2 regions of the Pseudonocardia broussonetiae genome follow, and region 1 is predicted to be linked to the other one. Evidence: riboswitches for the same ligand, from Rfam matches in the RefSeq annotation. Region 1 holds a riboswitch; the other holds the start of a gene.
What was found. Region 1 has a riboswitch for S-adenosylmethionine ahead of thrC (threonine synthase). Riboswitches for the same ligand answer to the same signal wherever they lie in the genome.
Positions count from the first base shown of each region.

Region 1 (15,680 bases):
GTCATCTCCGGCACCACCAGCGGACCGAACCCGCCCGCCGACCTGCAGCGCCTGTTCTTCCTGCAGCTCCGCGTCGTGGGCTCGACGATGGGCACGCGCGACGAGCTGGCCGACATGCTGGCGTTCATCGCGACCGCCGGGATCACCCCGGAGGTCGGCCTGGAGCTGCCGCTCGAGCAGGCCGAGGAGGGCTTCCGGGCGATGCTGGACGGCACCGCGGCGGGCAAGATCGTGTTCACGCGCTGAGTAGTCGGACAGGACCGTCCGGGGCGAATCTGCACGGACAGACGCACGTGCAGCGAAACGCACGTACAGTGTGTCACCGTGTCCGAACCACGAAGTCGAACGGCGCCGGGGACCGTCTACGCCCCGGTGCCACCAGTGACAGGTCTGGTCGAGCTCCTGGACCGGTTGGACCGCGCGCTCGCCTCGGCGCTGTCCCCGGCCACCTCGGCGGAGGGCGTCAGCCGCGACGGCTGGCGCGTCCTCCTCATGCTCGCCCGCGGAGGCGGTCGGAGCATGGGGGAGATCGCCTCCCACACCGCGCTCCCGGCGCCCACCGCCACCCGGGTCGTCGACCGCCTGGTCGCCTCCCAGCTGGCCTTCCGGCGCACCGACCCGCTCGACCGGCGGCGCGTGCTGGTCCACCTGGCCGGTGACGGGAGAGCTGTCGTCGAGCGCGTCTGCGGACGCGTCGAGCGCGGCGCGGGCGAGGCGCTGGGTGCCTCGCACACCCCCGAGCGCGCCCAGCTCGCCGAACTCCTGGAGGCACTGGCGACCCAGCCGCTCGCCGTGCAGCGCCGCTAGCTCCCCGGAACCGACCGCCGCTCCCACCACCCCGGGCCCCCGCCGCCCTCCGACGGCACCGGCCCGTGGCGGCCGCGCACGACCCGCTCCCCCGCCTCCCCGTGCATGATCCGTCGCCCAGAGTGACGAACGCCACGGTCACCGTGCGTGATCGGAGATCAGGGGACGAGCGCCCCTGCCGTCGCCGCCCCCGCCGCCGCGTACGGGAACGCGGCCAGCAGCAGCACCCCCACGCCGACGACGAGCGCGCGGCGGAACCACGTGCCGCGCGTGGCCAGCCAGCCCGTGACGAACGCGATCGCCGGCGGCAGGACCGCCGCGTAGACGCCGGCGAGCCGGACGGCGAGGTCCTCGCGCGGCCCGGACAGGTCGACGCCCGAGACCCCCGCGACGACCAGCCCCAGCACGACGACGGCCAGCAGCCCGCCCAGCAGCAGCCCGGCCCGCTTCTTCGCGAGCCCGGCCAGCACGCCGAGGACGAACACCGCCACGAGGACGGCGGCGCCCACGGCGTTCGGGTCGGCGACGGTCACGGCGCTACTTCTTGGCCTTGTCCGCCGTCGAGTCGGTGGAGAGCGCGGCCACGAAGGCCTCCTGCGGCACCTCGACCCGACCGATGGTCTTCATGCGCTTCTTGCCCTCCTTCTGCTTCTCCAGGAGCTTGCGCTTGCGGGTGATGTCGCCGCCGTAGCACTTGGCGAGCACATCCTTGCGGATCGCGCGGATGTTCTCGCGCGCGATGATCCGCGACCCGATCGCCGCCTGGATCGGCACCTCGAACTGCTGGCGCGGGATCAGCTCGCGCAGCTTCGTGGTCATCGACGTGCCGTAGGAGTAGGCGTCGTCCTTGTGCCGGATCGCCGAGAAGGCGTCGACGGGCTCGCCCTGCAGCATGATGTCGACCTTCACCAGCTCCGACTCCTGCTCCCCCGCCTCCTCGTAGTCGAGCGAGGCGTAGCCGCGGGTGCGCGACTTGAGGGCGTCGAAGAAGTCGAAGATGATCTCGGCGAGCGGCATGGTGTAGCGCAGCTCGACACGGGTCTCGGACAGGTAGTCCATGCCGCCGAGCTGGCCGCGCCGGCTCTGGCACAGCTCCATGATCGCGCCGATGAACTCCGACGGCGCCAGGATCGTGGTCTTCACGATCGGCTCGTAGATCTGCGCGACCTTGCCGGTCGGCCAGTCGGACGGGTTGGTCACCGTCGTCTCCGAGCCGTCGTCCTTGACCACGCGGTAGACGACGTTGGGCGCGGTGGAGATGAGGTCCAGCCCGGCCTCGCGCTCGAGGCGGTCGCGGGTGATCTCCAGGTGCAGCAGGCCCAGGAAGCCGCAGCGGAACCCGAAGCCCAGCGCGGCGGACGTCTCGGGCTCGTAGGTGAGCGCGGCGTCGTTGAGCTGGAGCTTGTCGAGCGCCTCGCGCAGCTCGGGGTACTGCGAGCCGTCGACGGGGTAGAGCCCGGAGTAGACCATCGGGCGCGGCTCGCGGTAGCCCGTGAGCGGGGTCTCGGCGCCCTTGCGCTGGCTGGTGACGGTGTCGCCGACCTTGCTCTGGCGTACGTCCTTCACGCCGGTGATCAGGTAGCCCACCTCGCCGACGCCGAGCCCGACCGTGGCCTTGGGCTCCGGCGACACGATCCCGATCTCCAGGATCTCGTGCGTGGCGCCCGTCGACATCATCTTGATCCGCTCGCGCGGGGTGATCTTCCCGTCGACGACGCGGATGTAGGTGATGACGCCGCGGTAGGTGTCGTAGACCGAGTCGAAGATCATCGCGCGGGCCGGGGCGTCGGACTCGCCGACGGGGGCGGGCGTCACGCGGACGACCTCGTCGAGCACCTCCGCCACGCCGACGCCGGTCTTCGCGCTGACGCGCAGGACGTCGTCGGGCGCGCAGCCGATGATGTGCGCGATCTCCTTGGCGTAGCGGTCGGGGTCGGCCGCCGGGAGGTCGATCTTGTTGAGGACCGGGATGATCGTGAGGTCCTTCTCCATGGCCAGGTACAGGTTGGCCAGGGTCTGCGCCTCGATGCCCTGCGCGGCGTCGACGAGCAGGATCGCGCCCTCGCAGGCCTCGAGCGCGCGGCTCACCTCGTAGGTGAAGTCGACGTGGCCGGGAGTGTCGATCATGTGCAGGACGTGCTCGACGTCCCCGACCTTCCACGGCAGGCGCACGTTCTGCGCCTTGATCGTGATCCCGCGCTCCCGCTCGATGTCCATGCGGTCGAGGTACTGGGCGCGCATGGCGCGCTCCTCCACGACCCCGGTGATCTGCAGCATGCGGTCGGCCAGCGTCGACTTGCCGTGGTCGATGTGGGCGATGATGCAGAAGTTCCGGATCAGCTCCGGCGGGGTGAAGGTCTTGTCGGCGTACGAGGCCACTCACGGTTCCATTCAGCTGCGGGTTCCCCCCATGGTCCCACGGCGGCGGCGCGGCCCCGGCCACCCCGTCCGGGCACCGGTCGTAGCGCCCCGATCACGGAGTGCTCGACCATGTCGTACCCGACCGACCCGCGCTGTTGCATGTGCGCCTGCACGTGCGAACATGACCGCGTCGCTCAGGTCGCCGGGACCTTCGGGGATCTCGTCACCTGATCGCGCCGGGACCCCAGCCCCGGCGTGGACGAGCAGACCGACCGGCCCGAAGGGGGCGACCGGTGACCGTGCCCGCCGTCGACCGCATCGAGTACGACGGATGCAGTCTCATCGCCGGAGCCGCCGAGTGCGGCTGCCCGGCCGACGCACCGCGCCTGGGCGACGCCGGCGTCGAGGCCCGCGCGCGCGACATGTTCATCTGGCAGCAGAAGGCCCCGCCCGCCGGCCGCGCCGCCGCCCGCCGGGGCATCGACGGTCTGCTCGCGCACGCGCGCACGCGCGGGCCGTCCGACCTCGTCGCCGAGCTGCTGCGGATGTCCGCCCTGCTGCGGATCATGGAGGAGGACCCGGTCCACCTCGGCGAGATCGACACCCTGCTCGACGCCTACGCCGAGCTGGCCGAGCTCGACGACGACGCCTGCCGCCTGGCCGAGGTCGCCGTGCTGCGCGCGCACCGGTCGGCGATCTTCGACCACGGCGACGCGGCGCTGCCCGACACCGCGGCCGCGCTCGCGATCCTCGCCGACATCGGCGACCCGGAGCCAGGCCAGGGCGGCCTCGCGTGGACCCAGCGGATGTCGCGCACGCTCAACGGGCTGCTGCTGGTCCTGCTCAAGCTGGGCGCGCACGAGCTCGCCGACGAGGTCTCGCAGCGCGCGGTGGCCGTCGCCGAGTCCGGCAGCGGCCCGATCGACCGGCTCATCCACCAGCTCAACCGCGTGCGGCTGCAGCTGTCGTGGGCGCTGCGGCTCGAGCGCGGCGGGCGCGAGGCCGCGGCCGCCACGCGGTTCGTCGCCGCCGCCCAGATCGCGCACATCGCGGCGCGGCTGTGGACCAACGCCCGCGAGCGGCACTCCGGCATCGGCCTGCCGCCCGTCGAGGACTGCATCGTCGTCGGGGCCGCCTACGCGATGCAGCACCCCGGCCCGCAGCACCTGCAGCGGCTGGACCGGTTGGGCCGCATGGCCTTCCTGCTCGACGACCGCATCCTGCTGGCCATCGCCGCCGCCCGCTGCCACATGAAGGGCGGCAGCCCGTTCGACGCCGTGCGCGCCCTGGAGCCGCTGCGCGGCGAGCTGCTCGCGCGCGAGGGGCCCGAGCCGCTGCTCGCCCTCGCGCTGCACCGGGAGTTCGCGCGGGTCGAGGGCGCCGCTCGCGCCGACGTGCCGCGCCTGCCGGGGCTCGAGCACTACGCCGCCGCGCTCGAGGACGAGCTGTGGGCGCTGCGCGAGGCCCGGCTGCTCGCGCTGCGCAGCCACTCCGAGCACCACCGGCTCACCCGCGAGCACGGCGCCGTGGCCGCGCAGGCCCTGCAGGACCCGCTCACCGGCCTGCCCAACCGCCGTGCGCTCGACCTGCGCCTGGCCGAGGAGATGGGCGCGCCCACCAGCCAGCCGTGCGCGGTGGCGCTGGTCGACCTCGACCGCTTCAAGGACGTCAACGACGCCCGCTCGCACGCCGCGGGCGACCGCGTCCTGCGGGCCGTCGCCGCGTGCCTGCGCACCGCGCTCCGCGCCCCCGACATGGTCGCGCGCTACGGCGGCGACGAGTTCGTCGTCGTCATGCCGGCCACGCCGCTGCCGGTGGCGCGCGCGGCGCTGCTGCGGGCCGCGGAGGCGGTCGCGAGCCTGCCCGAGGACGTCGCGGCGGGCGTCACGATGTCGGTCGGGGTGGTCCGCGCCCCGCTCGACGCCGACCCGTCCGCCGCGCTGGCCGGCGCCGACGCCGCGATGTACCGGGCGAAGCGCCAGGGCGGCAACACGGTCGTCATCGGCGCGTCCGGCGACGTGCCGACCGGTCCCGTCGAGCGCACCGGGCGGCTGCGGCGGGTGATGTCGCAGGTCGGGTCCGGCCCGGGCAGGTCGGCCCGGGCCGGTGCGCCGCCCGGACCGCCGGAGACGGCCGGGCTGTAGGCGCCGGGCTCAGGCCAGGCGCGTCATGTCGACGGTGACGTCGAGCGCGGCCGCGGTGCCGCCGGAGTAGATGCCCTTGAGCGGCGGCACGTCGGAGTAGTCGCGGCCGACCGCGACCCAGACGTGGCGGTGCCCGATCTCGATGTCGTTGGTCGGGTCGTAGCCCCACCAGCCGCCGGTCCACGCCTCGATCCACGCGTGGCTCTCCCCCGTGACGGTCTGGCGGACCTCGGTCTCCGCGCGCGGCAGCAGGTACCCCGAGACGTAGCGCGCCGGGATCCCCATCTCGCGCAGCAGCAGCAGCGTGAGGTGTGCGAAGTCCTGGCAGACGCCCTTGCGCGTCTCCCACGCCTCCACCGCGTTGGTGTGCACGCCGGTGGTGCCGGCCTGGTAGGTCAGGTGCTCGCGGACCCAGCGGCACGCGGCGAGCACGGCGTCGGCCGGGTCCCGGCCCCGCTTGAGAGCCTCGGCCGCGCGGGAGAGGTCGCGGTTGCGCACGACGTAGTCGGTGAACTCCAGGGTCTCGGTGAACCGGTCGCGCGCCGGCTCCCCCGCGAGCTCCTCCCAGGTGGCCGACCGCGCGGGCGCCAGTGCGTCGGCCGTCTCCACGACCGAGGTGGCGGTGACGGCGAGCTCGGTGTGCGGGGCGTGCAGGTCGAACGCGGTGACCGTCGTGCCCCAGTAGTCGGAGTAGCGGTAGGACCGCGTCGGCGGCACCGTCTCCACGCGGCTGACGATGACGTTCTGCCGGCTGTCGCTGCGCGGGGTCAGCCGCACCTCGTTGTAGGACTCGTGGACGGGCGCGGCGTACCGGTAGCCCGTCTCGTGCACGACGCGGATCCGCCAGCCCATCAGGAGACCTCCGGTGCGGTCCAGGCGACCCAGGGGGCGGCGTGGAAGTACTGCAGCGACACGGCCTCGCCGACGTCGCGGATGGTCGCCTGCAGGCCCATGAGCTGGGTCGGCAGGTCGTCGAGAAGCTCCTCGGGACGCAGGAACTCCAGCTCGGAGCGGGCCCGGCCGAGCAGCCGCAGCGCCTCGGCCTTGGCCCCGATCCGGGCGGTGGGGCGGTTGTCCAGGTCGGCCAGGCAGGTCTCGGCCTGGCGCAGCGCGTGGAACACCGACCGCGGGAACAGCTTGTCCATCAGCAGGAACTGCACGACGCGGGTGGCGTCGAGCGCGCCGCGGTAGGTGCGCAGGTAGGTGTCGGCGGCACCGGCGCTGCGGAGCACGGTGAGCCAGCCGGGGCTCGACATGCGGTCCGAGACCCGCGAGAGCAGCAGCCGCACCACCATGTCGACGCGCTCGACGGAGCGGCCGAGCAGGTAGAACCGCCAGCTGTCGTCGCGGCTCATCGTCGACGCCGCGAGTCCGGAGAACATGGCCGCGCGGTCCTCGACGTAGGAGAAGAACGCGTGCGGGCCGACCCAGCGGGCGTAGCGCTGCCGCTCGGGCAGCGCGTTCCAGGTGGCGTTGAGGCACTCCCACATCTCCGACGACACGACCTCGCGCGCGCCGCGGGCGTTCTCCCGCGCGCTCGACACGGACGCGACGATCGACCCGGCCTGCTCCGCCGAGTAGCCGACGAGCTCGGTGAGCGACCAGGCGTCGAGCGGGTCGCCCTCCGGCGCCTCGACGCCGAGCACCGCGAGCAGCGTGCGCGCGGTGGTGTCGGGGTCGACGGTGGCGTCCTCCAGGAGCTGGTGGACCGAGACGTCGAGGATGCGGGCGGTGTCGTCGGCGCGCTCGACGTAGCGCCCGATCCAGTACAGGGACTCGGCGTTGCGGGCTAGCACGGTGCGACTCCGTCGCCCGTGAGCGGCAACCCTGGCTGGAGCAACGATTCCCACTCACGACCCTGTTGCTGCTGCTGTTGCTGTTGCTGCTGGCCGATCGTCAGCTCGGGGCCGTGCTCGGCGGCGGGCGACCCGGCGGGCGAGGCCATCGCGAGCCCGCGCTGGCCCAGCTCCCGCTCGGCCTCCGGCGAGCGCTGCGCGGCGAGCACCCAGGTGTCCTTGCTCCCGCCGCCCTGGCTGGAGTTGACGACCAGGCTCCCCTTCGGCAGCGCGACGCGCGTCAGGCCGCCGGGCAGCACGAACACGCTCTCCCCGTCGTTCACCGCGAACGGCCGGAGGTCGACGTGGCGCGGCACCAGCCGGTCGTCGACCTTCGTCGGCACGGTCGAGAGCTGCACGACCGGCTGCGCGATCCAGCCGCGCGGGTCGTCGCGGATGTCCTTGCGCGCGGCCGCGAGCTGGCTGCGGGAGGCGTTGGGGCCGAACAGGATCCCGTAGCCGCCGGAACCCTCGACGGGCTTGAGCACCAGCTCGTCGAGCCGGTCGAGCACGTGGCCGCACTCGTCGTCGAGCCAGCAGCGGAACGTGTCGACGTTGGGCAGCAGCGGCTTCTCCCCGAGGTAGTAGGAGATCATCTCCGGGACGTAGGTGTAGACGAGCTTGTCGTCGCCGACGCCGTTGCCCACCGCGTTGGCGATGACGACGTTGCCCGCGCGGGCCGCGTTCATCACCCCCGCGACGCCGAGCACCGAGCTGGGCTTGAACTGCAGCGGGTCGAGGAACTCGTCGTCGATGCGGCGGTAGATGACGTCGACCTGCTGCTCGCCCTGCGTCGTGCGCATGTAGACGACGTTGTCGCGGCAGAACAGGTCGCGCCCCTCGACGAGCTCCACGCCCATCTGGCGCGCGAGCAGCGAGTGCTCGAAGTAGGCGGAGTTGAACACGCCCGGGGTGAGCACGACGACCGTCGGGTCGGCCTCGTTGGCCGCCGCCGCCGAGCGCAGGGCCCGCAGCAGGTGCGTCGAGTAGTCGCCGACGGCGCGCACGCGCTGGCGGCTGAACAGGTCGGGGAAGACCCGCGCCATCGTGCGGCGGTTCTCCATCACGTACGACACGCCCGAGGGGTTGCGGAGGTTGTCCTCCAGCACCCGGAACGTGCCGGCCTCGTCGCGGACCAGGTCGATCCCGGCGACGTGGATCCGCACGCCGTTCGGCGGGTTCAGCGCGTGCGCGGCGCGGTGGTAGTGCTCGCAGCTGGTGATCAGCCGGCGCGGCAGCACGCCGTCGCGGACGATCTCGGCGTCGCCGTAGATGTCGGCGAGGAACGCCTCCAGCGCCTGCACCCGCTGCACGATGCCCTTCTGCAGCTTGGCCCACTCCCCCGCGCTGATGACGCGCGGCACGATGTCGAGGGGGAACGGCCGCTCCTGGCCCGACAGCGAGAACGTGATGCCCTGGTCGACGTAGGCGCGGTCGAGCGCCTCGGAGCGCACGGCCAGGTCGGCCGCCGCGGTGGGGGCGATGGCGTCGTGCAGGGCGCGGTAGTGCGACCGGATCCGGCCGTCGGAGTGGAACATCTCGTCGTACGCACCGGCGTAGGGGCGGTCGGGCTCCAGGTAGCCGTCGAACAGTGCGGAGCCCTCGACCGGCGCGCCCTGCTCCGCGACGTCCCCCGACCTGGGATCGCCGGTCCGCTCGGTGGCCTTGGCGGGCGCGGGGCGACGGCGCTCGGTTGCGCGGCTCACGGTCCTCCTCGCCGCGGCCGCAGGGTGCGGCCGACGGTGGTCATCCTCGCCCAGCGCGGCGCGCCCGAGCCAGTTCGGGATGCTACGGCCACGTAACGGCACGTAGTGTCCCCGCGGTGGACGGGCGCAGCGGGTGGATCACCGTCGCGGTGGCGTTCACGTCCATGGCCGTCGTGTTCGGGGTCGCGTACAGCTTCGGGGCGTTCTTCGCGCCGATGGCCGCCGAGTTCGGCACCGGCAGCGGCGCCACCTCGCTCGTCTTCGGGGTCACGGCGTGCTGCTGGTTCGTGCTCGGGTCGGTCAGCGGCCGCGCGGTCGACCGGTTCGGGCCGCGCCCCGTGCTGCTGGTCGCGGCGCTCGCGCTGGGCGCCGGGCTGCTCGTCACGGCGGCGGTGCGCGACCTGTGGGTCGGCTACCTCACCTACGGCCTCGGCGTCGGGGTCGCCGTCGCCTGCGGGTACGTGCCGATGGTGGCGGTCGTCGGCGCCTGGTTCGAGCGACGGCGGGCGATCGCGCTCGCCGTGGCCGTGTCCGGCATCGGGATCGGGACGCTCGCCGGCGCGCCGCTGGCCGCCGCCCTGATCGACGCCGTCGGCTGGCGGCAGACGCACGTCGTCTTCGGGATCGGCGGCGCGGCGCTGCTGCTGGTGTGCGCGCTCGTCGTGCGCCGCCCGCCCGCGCCCACGTCGGGCCCGTCGATGCCGGTCGGGGAGCTCGTGCGGACCGTCGCGTTCCGCTCGATGTACGCCGCCACGCTGCTGTCCTCGCTCGCGCTGTTCGTGCCGTTCGTGTTCCTGCCCGCCACCGCGCTCGCCCTCGGCGCGTCGGCGGTCGCCGCGGCCGCGCTCGTCGGCGTCATCGGGGTGTCGAGCGTCGTCGGGCGGCTGGCGATGGGCACGGTGGCCGAGCGGTTCGGGCGGATCGCCACGTTCCGGGCGTCGTTCGCGGTGCTCGGCGCGAGCTTCGCGATCTGGTTCGTGGCGGGCTCCTACCCGGTGCTCGTGGTCTTCGCCGCCGTGCTCGGGGTGGGCTACGGCGGGTGGATCGCGCTGCAGCCCGCCGTCATCGCCGAGCTGTTCGGGCTGCGCGGACTCGGCGGCGTCGTCGGGCTCGTCTACACCTCCGGCGGGATCGGCGCGCTGCTCGGCGCGCCGGTGGCCGGCCTGCTGGTCGACGTCACCGGCGGCTACGGGTGGGCCATCGTGTTCGCGGGCGTGTGCGGGGTGGGGTCGTTCCTGGCGCTCATCCCGCTGCGGGGCCCTGCACGGGGTGATGTCGTGTCCGCGGAGACCCCGCTGTAGCATGGATCGTCGAGCGCCCGGCGAGATGTGTGAAACCGCCGCCAGGGCCTTCCGAACAGACACCAGCGGCAGGAAGAACCGAGGCACAGCGCGTGGCGAACATCAAGTCCCAGATCAAGCGGGTCAAGACCAACGAGAAGGCGCGTCAGCGCAACAAGTCGGTCAAGTCCGCCGTCCGCACCGCGGTGCGCCGCTTCCGCGAGGCCGCGGCCGCCGGCGACACCGAGAAGGCCGTGGAGCTGCAGCGCGCCGCCGCCAAGGCTCTGGACAAGGCCGCCAGCAAGGGCGTCATCCACAAGAACCAGGCGGCCAACCGCAAGTCGGCGATGGCCAAGAAGGTCACCACCGCCGCCTGATCACGGCATCCACGACGGCGCCGTCCCCTGTGGGGACGGCGCCGTCGTCGTGCGCGGGCCGGGTCGTCGTGCGCGGGCCGTGCCGCGCACGGGCCGCGGCGACGCGCGCGGGCGCCGGCGGCGCCGGCGTCGTGCGTCAGCGCCGGTCCCGGGCCGCGCAGATGCCGAGGACCGCGCGCTCGAGCGCGTAGCCCGGCTCCGGGGACGCGCCCTTGACCTCGGCGTTGAGCCGCGCCGTCGCGGCGAACGCCTCCACCAGACCGTTCGGGTGCCAGTCGCGCACCTGCTGCTGAGCGCGGCGGACCTTGCCCGGCGGCATCCCCAGCGCACCCGCGATCCGGTTCGGGTCGCCGCGGCCGGCGGAGCTGACGCGGGCCAGCGCGCGGATGCCCGCCGCCAGCGCGTCGGCGATCACGACGGCCGGCACGCCCAGGGACTCGGCGGACCGCAGGGCCTCCAGCGCGCCGGCGCGGTCGCCCGCCACCGCCAGGTCGGAGATGTCCCAGCCGAAGACCTCGGCCCGACCGCGGTGGTAGCGCCGCACCGCGGCCTCGTCGATCCGGCCCCCGGTGTCGGCGACGAGCTGGGACGCCGCCGAGGCGAGCTCGCGCAGGTCGGAGCCGACCGCCTCGACGAAGACCTCGGCCGTGCGCGCCGACATCGTGCCGCCCAGGCGCTTGATCTCCGACCGCACGAACGCCGTGCGCTCGTTGGGCCAGCGGACCTGCGGGCACACGACCACCTCGGCGCCCCGGGCGCGCAGCGCCTCCACGAGGGCCTTGTTGCGGGCGCCGCCCGCGTGCGTGACGACGAGCGTGATGCCCTCCGCGACGTCGGCGGCGTGCTCCGCGATCGCCGTGGCGAGGTCCTTGCCCGCCTCGTGCGCGGACGCCACCACGACGATCCGGGCCTCGGCGAACAGCGAGGGGCTCAGGGCGTCGGCCAGGTCGACCGGCGAGAGCTCGGTGGCCCGGTAGCGCCGCAGCTCCGCCCCCGCCTCGCCGGCGCGCACCTCCGACGTGACGTCCTGCACGGCGCGTTCGACCAGCAGTTCCTCCTCGCCGAGGACGAGCCGGACCGGTGCGGGAGCCACGCCCGCCATCGTCGCGCACGGCACCGACGACCGGTGATCCGGCTCCCACATGCCGGACAAGTGTTGGGATCGGGGTCGCTCATGTCGTAGCGTCATCGGCACAACTGCACATGGCTCATCCAGAGGGGCAGAGGGAACGGCCCGTTGAAGCCCCGGCAACCGGCGAGACACGCACCAGCGGCGTGCTCGATCACGGTGCCAATTCCGACCCGCACGGTGCGGGGAAGATGAGGAGATCTTCGATGTCGCTGCTCGCTGACGTGTCCACGTCCACCTCCACGTTCGATCTCGGGCCCGCTCGTGCCCTGTCCTGCCGGGAGTGCGGCCACCGCATCCCGCTGGCCGCCGAGTTCGCCTGTCCCCAGTGCTTCGGCCCGCTCGAGGTCGCCTACGAGTTCGGCGACGTCACCCGCGCCTCCATCGAGGCCGGCCCGCAGTCGATCTGGCGCTACCGCGGCCTCCTGCCCGTGCCCAGCACCGTGCAGGACGTGCCCAACACCGAGCCGGGCATGACCCGCCTGATCAAGGCCGACCGCCTCGGCGCCGCCCTCGGCATCCGCAACCTGTGGGTCAAGGACGACACCGGCAACCCGACGCACTCGTTCAAGGACCGCGTCGTCGCCGTCGCGCTGGCCGCGGCCCGCGAGCTCGGCTTCACCGTCCTGTGCTGCCCCTCCACCGGCAACCTCGCCAACGCCGTGGCCGCCGCGGCCGCCCGCGCCGGGTGGGACTCCGTCGTCCTCATCCCGAAGTCGCTGGAGCAGGCCAAGGTCCTCACCACCGCGGTGTACGACGGCACGCTGCTCGCCGTCGACGGCAACTACGACGACGTCAACCGCCTGGCCACCGAGCTGGCGGCAGAGCACGAGGACTGGGCGTTCGTGAACGTCAACGTGCGGCCCTACTACGCCGAGGGCTCCAAGACCCTCGGCTACGAGGTCGCCGAGCAGCTGGGCTGGCGCCTGCCGGAGCAGATCGTGGTGCCGGTGGCGTCGGGCTCGCAGCTCACGAAGGTCGACAAGGGCTTCCAGGAGTTCGGCTCGCTCGGGCTCGTCGAGGCCACGCCGTACACGATCTTCGGCGCCCAGGCCACCGGCTGCTCGCCGGTCGCGAAGGCCTTCGACGACGGCCACGACTGGATCCAGCCCGTGCGGCCGGACACCATCGCCCGCTCGCTCGCGATCGGCAACCCGGCCGACGGCCCCTACGTCCTCGACGCCGTGCGCCGCACCGGTGGCGCGGTCGGGCACGTCAGCGACGAGGAGGTCGTGGAGGGGATCCGGCTGCTGGCCCGCACCGAGGGCGTGTTCGCCGAGACCGCGGGCGGGGTCACCGTGGCCACCACCCGCAAGCTGCTCGCCGAGGGCAAGCTCGACCCGGACGCCGAGACCGTCCTGCTGATCACCGGCGACGGCCTCAAGACCCTCGACGCCGTGGCCGGGCAGATCGGGCCGACCGCCACGGTGCCCGCCACCAGCGCGGCGGTGCGCGAGGCGCTCGAGAACCGCTGACGAGCACGCGGCGGCGGCGGGCCGGCAACGGGTCGCCCCGCCGCACCAGCTCGGCCGTCCCCGTGCCCTCGGGCCCGAGCACGGCGACGTCGCCGGCCTGGTCGGTGCGCGCCACCGCGACCCCGGCGCGCTCCAGCCCGGACATCAGCCCCGGGTCGGGGTGGCGGTAGATGTTGCCCTGCCCGACGCTCACCAGCACCGCGCGCGGCGCGACCGCGTTGAGGAACTCGACGCTGGTGTAGCGGCTGCCGTGGTGCGGCATCTTCAGCACGTCGGAGCGCAGGTCCGTCCCGGACGCCACGAGGTCGGCCTGCGCAGCGAGCTCGACGTCGCCGCTGAGCAGGACCGTGCCGGCGGCCGTGCGGGCGCGCAGCACGAGCGAGCCGTCGTTGACGGCGGTGCCGTCGTCGGGGTCGAGGTGCGGGTCGGGCCGCAGCGGGCCGATCACGTCGAGGACGAGGCCGGGCCACTCCAGGCGCTGCCCGGCCGCCAGCGCCACCACCGCGACGCCGTGCGCCGCCGCCGCCCGCCCCACCCCCGCGAGCCCGCCCGCGGGCAGGAGCACCGGCCCCACGGCCACGCCGCCGGTCGGCCGCCCGCGCAGCGCGCCGTCGAGCCCGCCGATGTGATCGGCGTGCAGGTGGCTGAGCACCACCAGCGCGAGGCTCCGCACCCCGAGGCGGTCGAGGCACGCGTCGACCGGGCCGGTGTCGGGGCCCGCGTCGACGAGCACGGCCCGGCCCGGCTCCCCCGTGGCGAGCACGATGGCGTCCCCCTGCCCGACGTCGCACGCGACCACCGCCCAGCCCGGCGGCGGCCAGCCCGGCGGCACCACCCGCGTCGGGACCAGCACGAGCGCCAGCCCCAGCAGGACCGCGAGGAGCAGCGCCCGCCCGCGTCGCGCCCGCCAGAACAGGACGAGCACGACGAGAGCCACGGCCAGCAGCAGGGCGCCCGGCACGCCGTCGGGCCAGGGCAGCGCCGCGTCCGGCACGGCCGCCGCGCGGTCGGCCACCTCCACCAGCCACCCGGCGAACGGCCACGCGAGCCAGGCGCACACCTGCGCCGCGCCCGCGCTCACCGGCGAGACCAGGGCGGCCAGCACGCCGAGGACCGTGGCAGGCGCGACGGCCGGCACGGCGAGCAGGTTGGCCAGCACCGCCACCGGCGCGACCTGACCGGACAGCCCCGCCACCACCGGTGCCGTGGCCAGGAACGCCGCCGCCGGGACGACGACGGCCTCCGCCGCCCACCCCGGCGTCCCGCGCGCCCGCAGCGCCGCCGCCCAGCCCGGCGCGACGAGCACCAGCGCGCCCGTGGCCAGCACCGACAGCGCGAAACCCGGGTCGACGGCCAGGGCGGGGTCGGCGAGCAGGAGCGCGAGCACGGCGACGGCGAGCGCCGGCACCGCCGAGCGCCCGCGGCCCAGCGCCAGGGCGAGCAGCACCACCGCCCCCATCGCGGCAGCCCGTACCACGCTGGGCGAGGGCCGGGCCAGCACGACGAACCCGAGCACCGCCAGCCCGCCCGCGACGGCCGACACCCGGGGGTCGGCCCGGAACAGGCGCAGCAGCGCGAGCACGGCCCCTGCGACGATGGCGAGGTTGGCGCCCGACACCGCCGTGAGGTGCGTGAGACCGGACGCGCGGAAGTCGTCCTGCACCTCGGTGGTCATCCGGGTCGTGTCGCCGACCGCGAGTCCGGGCAGCAGCCCGCCCGGGGCCTCGGGCAGCGCGGACGCGGCGTCGCGCAGGCCGGTGCGCAGCGCGCCGGCGCCGGTCTGCCACCACGGCGGCGGCGTGACGTCGTCGGGTGCGCCGCGGGCCCGCAGGACGGCGACGGTGAGGTCGGCGCGCCCGGCCGGAGCGAGCAGGCCGTGCGCGGTGAGGGCCTGGCCGGGCAGCAGCCCGCGCCACTCCTCGCCCGGCGCGATGAGCAGGACCCGGCCACCGGCGTCCCACACCCCGCCCGCCGCCTCGGCGCGCACCAGCCGGGCCGCGACGAGCACCTGCGGCTCCCCCGGCACGGCCGACCGGATGGGCTGCGGGTCGTCGGTGGTGACGACGTGCAGCGTGGCCGCCGCCCCGGCCTCGGCCGCCGCGCGCACGGGGTGCCCGGCGACGAGGACGCCGTGCGCCGCGACCACCAGGCCGGCCGCGGCGGCGCACCCCGCGGCCGCGAGCAGCACCGCCGACCGGCGGCGCACCCCGACCGCCGCGGCCACGGCGGCCAGGGCGGTGACGACGGCCGCGGCCACCGGCCCGAGCACCAGCCCGACGAGGACCACGGCCCACGCGGCCAGGGCGGCCGGGACCAGGCGCAGGTCGGGCGGGCGGAGCTGGTCGGGCGTTCGGCGCTGGTCGGCTGGCCGGCGCGGGTCGGCCGGGCGGCGCGGGTCGGCCGGGCGGCGCGGGTCGGCCGGGCGGCGCGGGTTCGCTGGACGCCGCGGATCTGCCGGACGGCGCGGGTCGGACGGCCGGCCCTGGCCGGGTGGCGGACGTGGCGCCGGCGGCGGGCGCCCGGGCGTGCTCACACGACCACCAGCTCGCGGAGCTGCGCGAACCGG
Region 1 is NZ_CP053564.1:3,316,388-3,332,067, reverse strand. It holds gene HOP40_RS16495 (zinc-binding dehydrogenase) at 1-246, shown strand, start outside; gene HOP40_RS16490 (MarR family winged helix-turn-helix transcriptional regulator) at 382-807, shown strand; gene HOP40_RS16485 (hypothetical protein) at 966-1,340, opposite strand; gene lepA (translation elongation factor 4) at 1,345-3,186, opposite strand; gene HOP40_RS35480 (GGDEF domain-containing protein) at 3,462-5,312, shown strand; gene HOP40_RS16470 (transglutaminase family protein) at 5,322-6,164, opposite strand; gene HOP40_RS16465 (alpha-E domain-containing protein) at 6,164-7,108, opposite strand; gene HOP40_RS16460 (circularly permuted type 2 ATP-grasp protein) at 7,102-8,739, opposite strand; gene HOP40_RS16455 (MFS transporter) at 8,970-10,154, shown strand; gene rpsT (30S ribosomal protein S20) at 10,247-10,510, shown strand; gene holA (DNA polymerase III subunit delta) at 10,647-11,612, opposite strand; SAM riboswitch class I at 11,716-11,837, shown strand; gene thrC (threonine synthase) at 11,846-13,114, shown strand; gene HOP40_RS16435 (ComEC/Rec2 family competence protein) at 13,020-15,437, opposite strand; gene HOP40_RS16430 (ComEA family DNA-binding protein) at 15,644-15,680, opposite strand, start outside.

Region 2 (15,680 bases), 3.4 Mb from region 1:
TCTGGATCGACGTGCCGAGGTCACCGCGCAGTGCGGCCCACAGCCGGATGCCGTACTGCACGAGCAGCGGCTGGTCCAGGCCGTACCGGGCGCGCAGCGCGGCGAGCTCCTCCGGCGGCAGCGGCTCGCCGGTCAGCCCCCCGCCCGCCATGGTCTCGACGGGGTCGCCGGGCAGCAGGAACAGCACGACGAACGAGACGGTGAACGCCGCCCACAGCACGGCGACCGCGAGGCCGACCCGCCGGACCAGGTAGCGGGCGAGGGGCGACCCCACTAGCTCGCCTTCCAGGTGTCGAACAGCGCGATGCGCGAGGAGGCGTCGAACCGGACGCCGTGCACGTCCGGGCCGGTGGCCAGCACGGTCGTCAGCTCGGCGACCGGGACGCTGTAGGCGTTCTCGCTGATGAGCTGCTGCGCGCGGGCCACGAGCTCCCCGCGGGCGGCCGGGTCGGGGGTGGCCGCCTGCTGCGCCAGCACGTCGTCGAGCTCGCTCGGCGGGAGCCGGTAGAAGTTGGTCAGGCGGGTGGAGAACTGGCTGCGCAGGATGTCGGGGTCGGCGCGCGTCAGGTTGCCCCACAGCGCGTCGAACTCGCCGGACTGCGAGACCGCCTGCGAGTCCGCGATCGGCCGCTCGCTCAGCGCGACCTCGATGCCGGCCGCCCGCAGCTGCTGCTGCACGAGCTCCAGGGCGGGCTTGTTCGTGCCGGCGTTGGCGAAGTAGACGACCTCGAGCGCGAGGCGCTGCCCGTCCTTCGCGCGGATGCCGTCCGGTCCCGCGACCCACCCGGCGCCGTCGAGCAGGCTCGCCGCGCGCCCGGCGTCGAACGCCAGCAGGGACTCCTGCGAGGCGTAGTCGGGCGTGGTGCTGGACAGGACGCTGGTGGCCGGCTGCGTCTGCGACGTGAAGACCGCGGCGACGACCTCGGCGCGGTCGATCGCGGCGGCCACGGCGGTGCGCACGGCCGGGTCGGAGACGATCGGTCGCGCGTTGTTGAAGCTGAGCCCGAACACCTGGCCGGGGTTGGGCCGGGCGAGGAGCTGGGCGCCCGCGCCGGTCAGCGGCGACTCGTCCTGCTGGCCGATGCTGCCGATCGCGTCGACCTCACCCGCCGCCAAGCTGCCCGATCGCACCCCGGACTCGGGGACGATCTCGAACTCCAGGCGGTCCAGGTACGCCTCGCCGTCATGGCCCCACAGCGAGGAGCCCCAGGCGTAGCCCGCGCGCTTCGTGAAGGTGATCGACTGGTTCGGCGTGTACGTGTCGAGCACGAACGGGCCCGACCCGACGACGGCGGCGCAGCGCTCGTCGTCGCTCAGCGCCGCGGTCGCGGGGGAGAGGATGCCGAGGCTGTGGGTCGAGGTGCCCTGCAGGAACTGCACGTTCGGGCCCTCGAAGGAGACGGTGAGCTGCAGCGGGCCGTCGACGGTGGTGCCGGTGTAGCCGGTCAGGTAGCCCTTGGGGAGGTTGGCGCGGATGCCGAGCGCCGGGACGCGGTCGAAGTTGGCCTTGACGGCCTCGGCGTCGAGCGGCGTGCCGTCGCTGAAGGTGACGCCGTCGCGCAGGGTGAACGTCCACGCCGAGGCGTCGACGTTGGGCTGCCAGCTCTCGGCGAGCCACGGGACGATCTCGCCGGTCTCGGGGTCCTGGTCGGTGAGGGAGTCGACGACCTGGCGCGCCGAGTAGATCGAGTCGTTGCTGGCCACCTGCTGCGGGTCGACGCAGCCCTGGTCGCTGCCGACGGCGAAGCGGAGCGTGCCGCCGGGGACGGGCGGGCCGGCGTCGGCGGCCGCGGCGGACGGGCCGCCTGCGCCGCCGCCGCACGCGCTGAGCAGCAGCGCGGCGGAGGCCAGGAGGGTGGTGGCGGCGAGCGCGCGGGGGCGCCGCCGGGACGGGCGGGGGTGCATCGGGGGTCCTCGGGGATGACCGCGCGCAGGCGCGGACCACGCACGCCACCTCAGGAGAGTGGCGCCGCGGAAGGGTGTGGAGGGGGCGGCGTCAGCGCTGACAGAGCGCGGCCGCGGTGCGGCACAGGTCGACGTGGTGGCGCCAGGCGTGCCACGTCGTGATCGGTGCGCCTCGTCCGGCCGGAACGGCCCTCCGCTCGTGCACCACGACCTCCATCGGCCCGGCGGTAGCACCCGCACCCGCGTGGGCGGGGGGTTGCTGCGGCGTCGTCGATCCGGGTCTCTCGGCCGCTCTGGATGGTGGCGACCGGTGACGGCCGCGCTCCGACCGTATACAGGCGGAGCCTGAACGTTCAACCCTTCGTGGCGGGTGTGGTCCGGGTCTCCTCCATCCCCCTGCGGCCCGTGCTCTTGACAGCACGGGGTGATCGGTTCCTACAGTGGACCCACCATCCAGAGCGGCCGAGAGACCTGGCTCCGTGACGCCGCAGCAACCCGGATCGTCGGGTGCTCATGCCGGGACCGATGGAGGACTCCGTGCCCGCGACGCCACCCGCCCCTGCCCGCCCCTGTCCGGGCACGCCCACGTGCGTGACCGACGTCGTCGTCGTCGGGGGAGGGGCGCTCGGCGCCGCCACCGCGTGGTGGCTCGCCCGCTCCGGCCGGTCGGTGGTGCTGCTCGAGGAGGGCACCACCCGCCTGCTGCGCCTCGCGGCGCGCGGCACGACCTGGTCGGCCCACCCGAGCTGGACCGGCGACGACGACCGCGCGCTCCTCGCCGACGCCGTCGAGGCGTGGGGGCTGCTGGAGCGCCAGACCGGGGCCGACCTGCTGACCCGCCGGGACGCGGTCGACCACACCGGGGGCTCCTCGCGGTGTCGCCCGGGCGAGGCGCTGCAGGTCCGCGCCGACCACGCCGTCGCCGCGCTGCTGGCCGGCGCCACCGGGCACGGGGCGGTCCTGCGCTACCGCAGCCCCGTCGTCGCGGTCGAGGCGCTCGACGACCGGGTCGAGGTCCGCACCGCCGCCGGCCGGATCCGCGCGCGGCGCGCGATCGTCACGTCCGTGCGGGCGGCGACGGGGCCGGCGGTCGAGCTGCACTTCCGCTCCCGCGTGCCCGTCGGCCCGGCCACCCCGCTGATCGCGCACCACGACCCCGACCTCGGGCCGATGCGCGCGGTCCCCTGCGCGCAGGGCCACATCGCGGTCGGTGCCGGCTCCGGCCCCCGCGGCACGCTCGGCGACCTGCGCGAGCACGTCCGCACCTGGCTCCCCGACCTCGACGTCGACCGTCCCGAGCCGGTCGGCCCGGAGGCGATGTCGACGGGGACGTGCGCGGTGACCGTCGACCGCACCGGGCCCGTGCTGACGGCCGTCTCCACCGCCCTGGGCTCGGTCACCACCATCGCCCGGGGCCGGCAGCTGGCGGAGCAGGCGCTGGTCGGGGAGCGGCCGGTGGCGCGGAGGGCGCGGGCCTGAGCGGGGTTCGGCCTCGTGCGCCGCGCTCCCGGGCGCGCTCAGGACAGGGCGGCGCCGAACACCGCGCCGAGGAGATAGGTGACGGCGGCCGCGCCGGCGCCGATCGCGAGCTGGCGCAGGGCGCGGCGCAGCGGGGGGCCGCCCGAGAGCACGCCGGCGGCCGCGCCCGTGAGCATCAGGGCCAGGCCGACCAGCACCGCGGCGACGACCACGGCCGGCAGCCCCTGCAGCCCGAACAGGAACGGCAGCACCGGGACCGCGGCGCCGCTCGCGAAGAACACGAAGCTCGACGCGGCCGCACGCAGGCCGGTGCCGACCACCTCGTCGGACTCCGACGGCCCCCCGCCCGGCGTCACGAACCCGGCCGGGTCGGCGCTGGCCAGGACGCGCCGCGCCCGCTCGGCCGCCTCGTCGGCGGGGACGCCGCGGGCGCGGTAGACCAGGGCGAGCTCGTTGGCGTCGACGTCGAGGTGGCGCAGGACGGTGTCGGCGTCGCGGACGTCCGGGGCCGAGGCGGCCAGCAGCTCGCGCTGGGAGCGGACCGACACGAACTCGCCCGCGCCCATCGACAGGGCACCCGCCAGCAGCCCGGCGAGGCCGGTGAGCACGACCGCGCTGCTGGACACCCCGCCGCCGATCACGCCCAGGACCAGCGACAGGTTGCTGACCAGGCCGTCGTTCGCACCGAACACCGCCGCCCGGAACGTGCCCGAGACCTGCGCGCGCCCGCGGGCGGCCAGGCCCCGCACGACCTCCTCGTGGACGCGCTCATCGGCGGCCATGGCCGGGGTCGCGTCGGCGTCGGCGGGGTAGGGCGAGCGGGTCTCGGCCCGCTGCACGAGGGCGAGCACGAACACCGACCCGAACCGCCGCGCGAGCGCCGCCAGCAGCCGCAGCTGCTTCGACCCCCGCCCCACGTGCCGGGCGTCGTCCCCGAGCAGCGCGGCCCAGTGGGCGCGGTGGCGCTCCTCGGCGACGGCCAGGGCGAGCAGGATCTCGCGCTCCTCGCCGGTCCGGCGGCCGGCGAGGTCGCGGTAGACCCGCGCCTCCTCCTGCTCGTCGGCCAGCATCCGGTGCCAGCGGCGCCGGTCGGCGTCCGACGGCTCCGCGGCGCCCGGGGTCTGCTCCATGCGCCGATTCTCGTCCGGTCGGTGGGCGGGGTGCTCGGCGGCGGGCCCGGTCGGGGTCGTGGGGTGCGGCTCCGCGTGATCATCGGTTGGGCAGGTCCTCCGTCGCGAACGGTCGCGATACCTGCCGAAACGGTGATCATGGTGTGGGGCGGACGGTGGGCTGCGCCCGCGCACCTCCCCTCGAGCTCCTCATGAACCCGGGCCGCCGGGTGCGGTGACGGCCCGGTCGGCTGCAGAGCGCCGCGGCCGCGTGATCGTCGGGAGTGTGACGCGAGGGTCGTGGGCGGGGCCGTGGTGGTGCGGTCCTGGCGATCACCCGGCCGCCGGTGGCGCATGATCGTCGACTGGGCAGGCTCTGCGTCGCTTTCCGTCGGGGATCCTGCCGAAACGGTGATCGTGAGATGCGTCGGCGGGATCGTGGGGTGGGTAGGGACCGTGGCGGTGCGGTCCCCGTTCACCGCCTCGCACGATCGCCAGGTGGGTGCGTCCGGGGCCGCATGCGGCCGGAAGTGCGCCGAGTCGGTGATCATGAGGATCGGCCGGAGCGGGGGTCGTCGGCGGGCGGGGTCGGCGGGGCGGTCCTACGCTCCTCCGATGCCCCACTACGACCTGGTGGTCATCGGGACCGGTTCCGGCAACAGCGTCATCGACGAGTCGTTCGCCCACCTCGACGTGGCGATCGTCGAGCACGGGGAGTTCGGCGGCACCTGCGTCAACGTGGGGTGCATCCCGACCAAGATGTTCGCCCACACCGCCGACGTGGCGGACGCGGTGCGCCGCGCCGGCCGCTTCGACCTCGACGCCCGGCTCGACGGGGTGAGCTGGGCCGACGTGCAGGCGCGGGTGCTCGGGAAGGTCGACGACCTGGGCTCGAGCGGGCGGCGGTTCCGCGTCGAGGACAGCCCGAACGTCACCGTCCACGCCGGGCACGCCCGCTTCACCGGACCCCGGGAGCTGCGGGTCGAGCGGACCGACGGGTCGGGCCACGACGACCTCACCGCCGACCGGATCGTCGTCGCGGCCGGGGGCCGGCCGATGGTGCCCGAGCCGATCGCGTCCTCGGGCGCGCCCTACGAGACCTCCGACACCGTGCTGCGCCTGCCCGAGGTGCCGCGCCGGCTCGCGGTGCTGGGCGGCAGCTACATCGCCGTGGAGTTCGCGCACGTGTTCGGCGCGCTGGGCGCGGAGGTCACGATCATCGACCAGGCCGAGCGCCTGCTCGGACCGCAGGACGAGACCGTCGCCGAGCGGTTCACCGAGCACGCCCGCACCCGCTACGACGTGCGCACCGGCCGCGAGGTCGCCGAGGCCGCCGCCACCGACGACGGGGGCGTCCGGCTCACCCTGGACGACGGCGCCGTCGTCGAGGCCGACGTGCTGCTCGTCGCCGTCGGCCGGGTGCCCAACACCGACCGGCTCGACGTCGAGAAGGGCGGCATCGACCTGCACGACGACGGCCGCATCGTCGTCGACGCCCAGCAGCGCAGCACCGCCGACGGCGTGTGGGCCCTCGGGGACATCAGCACCGAGATCGCGCTCAAGCACGTGGCCAACCGCGAGGCGCAGACGGTGGCGCACAACCTGCTCCACCCCGACGACCTGCGCGCGACCGACCACATCGCCATCCCGTCGGCGATCTTCACCGACCCGCAGATCGCGAGCGTCGGCGCCACCGGGCAGCAGTGCCGCGACGAGGGCCTCGACCACGTCGTCAGCGTCGTGCCCTACTCCGACACCGCCTACGGCTGGGCGCTGCGCGACGAGCAGGGGTTCTGCAAGGTGATCGCCGAGCGCGGCACCGGGCGCCTGCTGGGCGCGCACATCATGGGCCCGTCGGCGTCGCTGCTGGTGCAGCCGCTCGTGCTGGCCATGGCCCTCGGGATCGACGCGACGACCGTCGCGACCCGCCCGTACTGGATCCACCCGGCGCTGTCGGAGGTCGTCGAGAACGCGCTGCGGGGCCTCGACACCTGACGGATCACGACGGCGACGGCGGCCCGTCCGCGTCGCGCGGCTCGGGGTCGGGGTCGGGGCCCATGTTGTGCGCCACGGCCATGTCGTGCTGCATCCGCTCAGTCCAGGCGGCGTGCTCCTCGTCGCCGTCCGCGGGCCCGTCCGTCCGCTCGCTGCGGTCCATGACCGTCCTCTCGTCGTTGAACGAGGAGGGTTCCCGGCCGGGTCGGCGCGAAACCGTCACGGCCGGGCCGTCGGCCACGCCCCGGCGTCGACGAGCCCCGCGGTGACCTCCACGAGCAGGTCGGCCACCGCCCGCACCGCGTCGGGCACCCGGCCCGCCCGCTGCAGCCCGAGCACCACCGTCCGCTCGACGGGCGGGTCCAGTGGCGCGCCCCCGAGCCGGCCCGCGGCGATGTCGGCGGCGACACCGGCCGCCGGCAGCACCGTCCACCCGTGGCCCGCGACGACGAGCTGCTTCTGCAGGCCCAGCGAGTTGGTCTGCACGGCGACGTCCGGCTCCCGCGGCACCGCCGAGCGGGCGCGGTCGATCAGCACCCGCAGCCCGTGCCCCGCGACGGGCAGCACGAGCGGGTGCGCGAGCACCTCCGCCCAGCCGACGGGGGAGCCGGGATCGAGCCCCGCACCGGGCGGCCCGACCGCCCACAGCTGCTCGCGGAGCAGGTGCGTGACGGCCATCGACGGGGTGTCGCTGAGGTCGTAGAGCAGCGAGAGGTCGACCGTGCCGTCGTCGAGCCACTCCTGCAGGTGCCCGGAGTAGCCGGTGAGCAGGCGCAGCTCGACGCCCGGGAAGCGCCGCGCGACCTGCGCGCTCAGCGGCGGCACGAGCAGGTCGGTGGTGCTCTCCAGCAGGCCGACGCTCACGATCCCCGCGGCCTGCGCCGGGTCGGGCCGCAGCTCCGCGCGGGCGCGGTCGAGCTCGTGCAGGGCGCGGCGGGCGCGCGCGATCAGCACCTCGGCCGCGGCGGTGGGCACCATGCCGCGGTGCGTCCGCTCGAACAGCACGACGCCGAGCTCCTCCTCCAGCGACCGGATCTGGCGCGTCACGGCGGGTTGGACGACGTGCAGCAGCTGCGCCGCCCGCGTGACGCTGCCCACCTCGGCCACCGTGACGAGCGCCGTCAGCTGCCGCAGCTCCACGTCGTCGCCCCTCCATGCCGGACCGGGATCCGGGCATCACCGATCGCTATTTCACAGCGTGCCCCATGCCGCGCGATGATGCACCCATGAGCAGCCTGAACGCCGAGGAGCGGGAGATCGTCGCGGTCGTGCGGGAGTTCGTCGACCGCGAGGTCCGGCCCGTCGTCCGCGACATGGAGCACGCCAACACCTACCCCGAGAAGCTGATCGAGCAGATGAAGGAGCTGGGGATCTACGGGCTGGCGGTGCCCGAGCCCTGGGGTGAGGTGGCGGTGTCGATGCCCTGCTACGCGCTGGTCACCGCGGAGCTCGCGCGCGGGTGGATGAGCCTCGCGGGGGCGATGGGCGGGCACACCGTCGTCGCGAAGCTGCTGGTCGCGTTCGGCACGCCCGAGCAGCAGGAGCGCTACCTGCCGAGGATGGCGACCGGCGAGGTCCGCGCGACGATGGCGCTCACCGAGCCCGGCGGCGGCTCGGACCTGCAGGCCATGACGACCACCGCCCGCCCCGACGGCGACGGCTACCTGGTGAACGGGTCGAAGACCTGGATCAGCAACGCGCGGCGCTCCCAGCTGATCGCGCTGCTGTGCAAGACCGACCCGTCGGCCGAGCCCAAGCACCGCGGGGTGTCGATCCTGCTGGTCGAGCACGGGCCGGGTCTGACGGTGTCGAAGGACCTGCCCAAGCTCGGCTACAAGGGCGTGGAGTCCTGCGAGCTGGTGTTCGACGGCTACCGCGCACCCGCCGACGCGCTGCTGGGCGGCACGGAGGGCCGGGGCTTCGCGCAGATGATGAAGGGCCTGGAGACCGGGCGGATCCAGGTCGCGGCCCGCGCGCTCGGCGTCGCCCAGGCGGCGTTCGACGACGCCCTGCGCTACTCCCAGGAGCGCGAGACGTTCGGCAAGCCGATCTGGCAGCACCAGTCGGTGGGCAACCACCTGGCGAACATGGGCACGAAGATCACCGCCGCGCGCCAGCTGATCCTGCACGCCGCCGAGCGCTTCGACGCCGGCGAGCGCGCCGACATGGAGGCCGGGATGGCCAAGCTGTTCGCCTCGGAGATGGCGATGGAGGTGGCCCTCGACGCGGTGCGCATCCACGGCGGCTACGGCTACTCCACCGAGTACGACGTCGAGCGCTACTTCCGCGACGCCCCGCTGATGATCGTCGGCGAGGGCACCAACGAGATCCAGCGCAACGTCATCGCCGCCCAGCTGGTCAAGCGCGGGGGCCTCGGCGCTCCCTGACCGGTGGTCAGTGCTCGTGCACGATCAGCCCGCGCACGTTGCGGCCGGCGAGCAGGTCGTCGTAGCCCTCGTTGACCTGCTCCAGGCTGTACCGCTTCGTGATCAGCTCGTCGAGCTTGAGGTCGCCGGAGCGGTAGAGCCCGAGCAGGCGCGGGATGTCGGCGGTGGGGTTGCAGTCGCCGAACAGGCTGCCCTTCACCGTCTTCTTCCACAGCGTCGCGACCTGGCCCGGCAGCTGGATCGTCCGGTCGTGGAAGCCGCCGCCCATCGAGGTGAGCACCAGCGTGCCGGCCTTGCCGATCACGGAGAACGCGCGGTCGACGACCTCGGAGTCGGTGCGCCCCACCGTGACGATGGACGTGTCGGCGCCCACGCCCCAGGTGAGCTCCTGCACGAGGCGGTGGGCCTCCTCGGCGTCGGCGGCGGCATGGGTCGCGCCGAGGGTGAGCGCGGTCTCGCGCTTGAACGCCACCGGGTCGACGGCGACGACGTACCGCGCGCCCGCCGACCGCGCCCCCTGCACGGCGTTGATCCCGATGCCGCCGACGCCGTAGACGACGACGGTCTGCCCCGGCCGCACGCCGCCGGCGTTGACCGCGGAGCCCCAGCCGGTCGGGACGCCGCAGCCGACGAGCGCGGCGACGTCGAGCGGCAGGTCGGGCAGGACCTTCACCGCGGAGTACTGGTGGATCACCCCGTACTGGCTGAACGTGCCGAGCATGCACATCGCGCCGTAGCGCCCGGCCGGCCCGGACAGCGGCCAGTGCTCCCCGGGCAGGTGCCCGCGCATGGTGTTGGCGCCCCAGTCGCAGATCGCCTGCTGGCCGGTGGCGCACCAGTGGCACGAGCCGCAGCTGGGGATGAACGAGCAGACGACGTGGTCGCCGGGCGCGACCCGCGTGACGCCGGGGCCCACCTCCTCGACGACGCCCGCACCCTCGTGCCCGAGCACCATCGGCAGCCACCCGGCGATCTCACCCTGCATGACGTGCAGGTCGGAGTGGCACAGCCCGGCGTGGGTGAACCGGACGAGCACCTCGCCCTCGCGCGGGCCGTCGAGGTCGAGCTCCTCGATCTCGAGCGGCCGGCCGGCCTCGTGGACGACGGCGGCGGTGGTCTTCACGGTTCTCCTCGGGAGTGCGGGTTGCGGGGGATCGGACGCGGAGCACGGGGCGCGCGACCGAGCCCGTCGTCGACAGAGCCTCGCTCACTCTATAGATTCTGACAAGAGCGAGCCGACCGAGCTGGGAGAGACGTGCCGAAAAGTCACAGGTTCTACACAGACGGAGGCGGGTCGCGGTGAGCGAGACTCCCGGCGTGCCGCGCCTGGACCCGGGCGAGCGGCTCAGTCCGCAGATCGCCCGGCTGATCCGCGAGCTGATCATGACCGGCGAGGCCACCGGGCACGCCAAGCTGCGCACCGAGCACCTCGCCGCGCGGTTCGGCGTCAGCGCCACCCCGGTGCGCGAGGCGCTGATGTCGCTGCACGGCGAGGGGCTCGTCAGCTTCCAGCCCGGACGCGGGTTCCGCGTCGTGCCGATGACGCGCCAGGACCTGCTCGACCTCTACGACGCCCAGGCCTACTTCGCGGGCGAGCTCACCGTGCGGGCCGCCACCCGGCTGACCGACCAGGACCTCGAGACGCTGCACCGCATGCAGGCCGACCTCATCCGCGCGCTGGAGCAGGGCGACGGGCAGGCGTCGGAGACGATCGAGATCGGGCTGCACCGCGTCATCAACATGGCGTCGGACGCGCCCAAGCTGCGCTGGCTGCTCAAGTCGACCACCCGCTACGCCCCGTTCCGCTCGTGGAGCCGGGTGGCGCACTGGGCCGCCGCGGCGCCCGAGGACCACCTGCTGGTCCTGCGGGCGCTGGAGCGGCGCAGCCCCGCCACCGCGGGCGCGGCGATGACGGCGCACATCCACAACGTCGCCGACCTGCTCGCCGACCACCTGGCCGAGCAGGGCGTGCTCAGCGAGACCGGCACCGAGGCCGACGGCCGGATGCGGCGCCACCTCGCGGGGCTGCCCGGGCGGCCCGGCCCCGACCCGGGCGGGAACGCGTCACACCCCGGTTGACGGCTCCTGGAGCAGGTGTCACAGTCAATCCTGACTGTTACACCCTGCCGCAGTGGTGCGGCGGAACGAGGAGACCTCATGCGGGACGCAGTGATCGTCGAGGCCGTGCGCACGCCGGTGGGCAAGCGCAACGGGGGCCTGTCCGGGGTGCACCCCGCCGACCTGTCCGCGCACGTGCTGCGCAGCCTGGCCGGGCGCACGGGCATCGACCCGTCGGTCGTCGACGACGTCGTCTGGGGCTGCGTGTCCCAGATCGGCGAGCAGACCTTCGACATCGCGCGCACCGCGGTGCTCTCGGCCGGGTGGCCGGAGACCGTCACGGGCGTCACCGTCGACCGGCAGTGCGGGTCGAGCCAGCAGTCGGTGCACTTCGCCGCGGCCGGTCTGGTCGCGGGGCAGTACGACGTCGTCGTCGCCGGTGGCGTCGAGTCGATGAGCCGGGTGCCGATGGGCTCCTCGATCGCCGGCGCCGACCCGTACGGCGCCGACTTCACCGCCCGCTACGGCGACGTGCGCCCCAACCAGGGCGTCGGCGCCGAGATGATCGCCGAGCGCTGGGGCTTCTCCCGCACCCAGCTCGACGAGTACTCCGTGGCCAGCCACGAGAAGGCGGCGGCCGCGCAGGACGAGGGCCGGTTCGACGGCCAGATCGCCCCGGTCACGCTGCCCGACGGCACCGTCGTCAGCCGTGACGAGGGCATCCGCCGCGGCTCGTCGGTGGAGTCGCTCGCCGGGCTCAAGACCGTCTTCAAGCCCGAGGGCGGCGTGATCACCGCCGGCAACGCCTCGCAGATCTCCGACGGCTCCGCCGCGCTGCTGATGATGACCAGCGAGAAGGCCCGCGAGCTGGGGCTCACGCCGATCGTGCGCGTGCACACGGCCGTCCTCGCCGGCGCCGACCCGGTGATCATGCTGACCGCGCCCATCCCGGCCACGCAGAAGGCGCTGGCGAAGTCGGGCCTGCGCCTCGACGAGATCGGCGCGTTCGAGGTCAACGAGGCGTTCGCGCCGGTGCCGCTGGCCTGGCTGGCCGACCTCGGCGCCGACGCCAAGGGCCTCAACCCCAACGGCGGCGCGATCGCCCTCGGGCACCCGCTGGGCGGCTCGGGCGCGCGGCTGATGACCACGCTCGTGCACCACATGCGCGACCAGGGCGTCCGCTACGGCCTGCAGACCATGTGCGAGGGCGGCGGCCAGGCCAACGCCACCATCCTCGAGCTGCTCTGACCACCTGACCGGCGAGGAGGAGGGGGCACCGCGATGAAGCGCACGCTCTACGAGTCGGACCACGAGGACTTCCGGGAGGCGTTCCGGCGCTTCCTGGAGGTCGAGGTCGTGCCCCACCACCTCGACTGGGAGCGCGAGGGCATCGTGCCGCGCTCGCTGTTCACCACGGCGGGCAAGTCCGGGTTCCTCGGCATGGACGTCCCCGAGGAGTACGGCGGCGGCGGGGTGGCCGACTTCCGGTTCAACGCCGTCGTCGCGGAGGAGATCGCGCGCAGCGGGGCGGCCGCGGCCGGCCTCGGCCTCACGCTGCACAACGACATCTCGCTGCCCTACTTCCTGTCCTACTGCTCGCCCGAGCAGCGCGAGCGCTGGCTGCCGGGCATCGTCTCGGGCGAGCTGATCACCGCGATCGCGATGACGGAGCCGGGCATCGGCTCCGACCTCGCGTCGATGACGACCACGGCCGTCCGCCAGGGCGACCACTACGTCGTCAACGGGGCGAAGACGTTCATCACCAACGGCATCAACGCCGACCTGGTGATCACCGCGGTGAAGACCGACCCCACGCAGAAGCACCGCGGCATGTCGCTGCTCGTCCTGGAGCGCGGCATGGAGGGGTTCGAGCGGGGGCGCAACCTCGACAAGCTCGGCCAGCACGCCCAGGACACCGCCGAGCTGTCGTTCACGAACGTCCAGGTGCCGGTCACGAACCTCCTCGGCTCCGAGGAGGGGCAGGGCTTCACCCAGCTCGTCACGAACCTGCCCCAGGAGCGGCTCTCCATCGCCATCTCGGCGGTGGCCGCCGCGCGCACGGCGCTGGAGCAGACGCTGGAGTACGTGAAGGAGCGCAAGGCGTTCGGGCAGCCGATCGGGTCGTTCCAGAACTCGCGGTTCGTGCTGGCCGAGATCGCCACCGAGGTCGACATCGCCGAGCACTACGTCGACGACTGCGTGCGCGCGCTCAACGCGGGCGAGCTCACCGCCGTCGACGCCTCGAAGGCGAAGTGGTGGTGCACCGAGCTGCAGGGCCGGGCGGTCGACCGCTGCCTGCAGCTGCACGGCGGCTACGGGTACATGAACGAGTACCCGATCGCCCGCGCCTACGCCGACGCCCGGATCACCCGCATCTACGGCGGCGCGACCGAGATCATGAAGGAGGTCATCGGGAAGTCGATGGGCCTGTGACCCGACGACCGACCGGAGACCCCCGATGACGACCACCGCCGTGACCCGCCGCGCCCAGCGCACCGTCGACAGCCGCGCCCGGATCCTGGAGGCCGCCGTGGCCTGCCTCGTCGAGGAGGGGTTCAGCGCGGCCACGACGCTGCGGATCCAGGCGCGCGCGGGCGTGTCGCGGGGGCGGCTGCTGCACCACTTCCCGTCGCGGGAGGCGCTGCTCGTCGCCGCCGCGGGCCACATCGCGTCCGAGCGCGTGCGGGAGCACGCCGACGACGTCGAGCGCACGCTGCCCGAGGGGCTGACGTCCGCGGAGCGCGCGGCGTGGGTGGTCGAGCGCATGTGGGAGTCGTTCCGCGAGCCGTACTTCTGGGCGGCCGTGGAGATGTGGACGGCCGCGCGCACCAACGACGGGATCGCCGAGGCGCTGCTGCCGGGGGAGCGGCGCCTGGGCGGGGTGATCCGCGAGGGCGTCGACCGCATGTGGGGGCCCGAGCTCGCCGGCCACCCGCGCTATCCGCAGCTGCGCGAGCTGCTGCTCACGAGCATGCGCGGCGTCGCGATGGCCTACGCCTTCGACCGCCGCGACCCCGCGGGCGACCCGCACCTGGCGCAGTGGGCCGACACCGCGCGCGTGCTGCTCGAGGTCTGACCGCGGTCGACGAGGGCGGCTACCGCGCCCCGACCAGCCGCAGCGCGAACTCCGCGTGCTGCCAGGCCACCTCGTCCTCGGAGGGGCCGGAGTCGGAGCGGAACCACACCGCCACGCCCATGCCCAGGTCGAGCAGGGCGAACGCGGCGAGCTGCGGCGACTCCACCCGGAACACCCCGGCGGCGACGCCCGCGGCCACGACGTCCTCGAAGCGCCGGGCGTAGGCGGCGCGCAGCGCGAGCACCGTCGACCGGTGCGGCTCGACGAGGCTGCGCAGCTCCCGGTTGCCGACGAAGGCCTCGCGCCGGTTGCGGGCGTGGAAGCGGACGTGGGCGTCGACGGCCCGGCGCAGGCGCTCCACCGGGTCCTCCACGCCGGTGACGGCCCGGTCGTGCAGCGCGACCAGGCCCTCCATCGTCTCGACGACCAGCCGCGCGAACAGCTCCTGCTTCGAGCTGACGTGCTTGTAGAGGCTCGGGCCGCGGATGCCCACGGCCGCGCCGATGTCGGCCATCGTCGTGGCCTCGTAGCCGCGGCGCACGAACAGGTCGAGCGCGGCGTCGCGGATGCCCGCGATGCGGTCCTCACCCATCGGTCACCTCCTTCGGCCAACGGAGGGTAGCCCGGATGTGACGTTCCCAGCAGCGGACTTGCCCGATGCCACCATCTCGTGTCCCATGACGGCTAACACTCATTAGCCAGGAGGCGCGACAATGGCCGTCGATCTCGCTCCGGAGCCGGCTGTCGCCGAGCTCGTCACCCGCACCGCGCAGTTCGTCCGGGACGTCGTCGTCCCGGTCGAGGTCGCGAACGACGGCGTGGTGCCGTCGGAGTCCGTCCGCCGCGAGCTGCAGGCCGCGGCGAAGGAGGCGGGCGTGTTCGCCCCGCACGTCTCGCCCGAGTACGGCGGCCACGGCCTGGACATGTGCGCGCGGGCCGCCGTGTTCGAGGAGGCCGGCTACTCGCTGCTCGGGCCGGTCGCGCTGAACATCGCCGCCCCCGACGAGGGCAACATGCACATGCTGGAGGCCATCGCGACCGAGGACCAGAAGGCGCGCTACCTCGCGCCGCTGGCCGCGGGCGACGTCCGCTCCTGCTTCGCCATGACCGAGCCGGCCCCCGGCGCGGGCTCCGACCCCGACGCGCTCACCACCCGCGCGGAGCGGGTGCCCGGCGGCTGGCGGATCGACGGCCGCAAGTGGTTCATCACCGGGGCCGACGGCGCCGCGTTCGCGATCTGCATGGCGCGCACCGCGGGCGAGCCCGGCGACCGCGGCGGCGCCACGATGTTCCTCGTCGACGCCGACAACCCCGGCATGAAGGTCGGGCGCCACGTCCCCACGCTCGACGAGAGCCTGTTCGGCGGGCACCTCGAGGTCGACTTCGACGGCTGCGTCGTGCCCGACGAGGCCGTCATCGGCGAGGTCGACCAGGGCTACCGCTACGCGCAGGTGCGCCTGGGTCCGGCCCGGATGACGCACTGCATGCGCTGGCTGGGCATCGCCCGCCGCGCCCAGGACATCGCCGTCGCGCACGCCGCGCAGCGCGAGCTGTTCGGCGCGCGGCTGGCCGACCTGGGCATGGCGCAGCAGATGATCGCCGACAACGAGATCGACGTGGCGGCCTCGCGCGGGCTGATCCTGCGCGCCTGCTGGGAGCTCGACCAGGGGC
Region 2 is NZ_CP053564.1:6,703,230-6,718,909, reverse strand. It holds gene HOP40_RS32400 (ABC transporter permease) at 1-274, opposite strand, end outside; gene HOP40_RS32395 (ABC transporter substrate-binding protein) at 274-1,905, opposite strand; SAM riboswitch class I at 2,352-2,437, shown strand; gene HOP40_RS32390 (FAD-dependent oxidoreductase) at 2,497-3,384, shown strand; gene HOP40_RS32385 (VIT1/CCC1 transporter family protein) at 3,423-4,514, opposite strand; gene HOP40_RS32380 (mycothione reductase) at 5,109-6,488, shown strand; gene HOP40_RS32375 (hypothetical protein) at 6,493-6,651, opposite strand; gene HOP40_RS32370 (LysR family transcriptional regulator) at 6,708-7,628, opposite strand; gene HOP40_RS32365 (acyl-CoA dehydrogenase family protein) at 7,715-8,875, shown strand; gene HOP40_RS32360 (Zn-dependent alcohol dehydrogenase) at 8,883-9,998, opposite strand; gene HOP40_RS32355 (GntR family transcriptional regulator) at 10,175-10,954, shown strand; gene HOP40_RS32350 (thiolase family protein) at 11,033-12,181, shown strand; gene HOP40_RS32345 (acyl-CoA dehydrogenase family protein) at 12,215-13,366, shown strand; gene HOP40_RS32340 (TetR family transcriptional regulator) at 13,506-14,009, shown strand; gene HOP40_RS32335 (TetR/AcrR family transcriptional regulator) at 14,029-14,601, opposite strand; gene HOP40_RS32330 (acyl-CoA dehydrogenase family protein) at 14,723-15,680, shown strand, end outside.
Region 2: another riboswitch for S-adenosylmethionine. It lies ahead of HOP40_RS32390 (FAD-dependent oxidoreductase); the one in region 1 lies ahead of thrC (threonine synthase).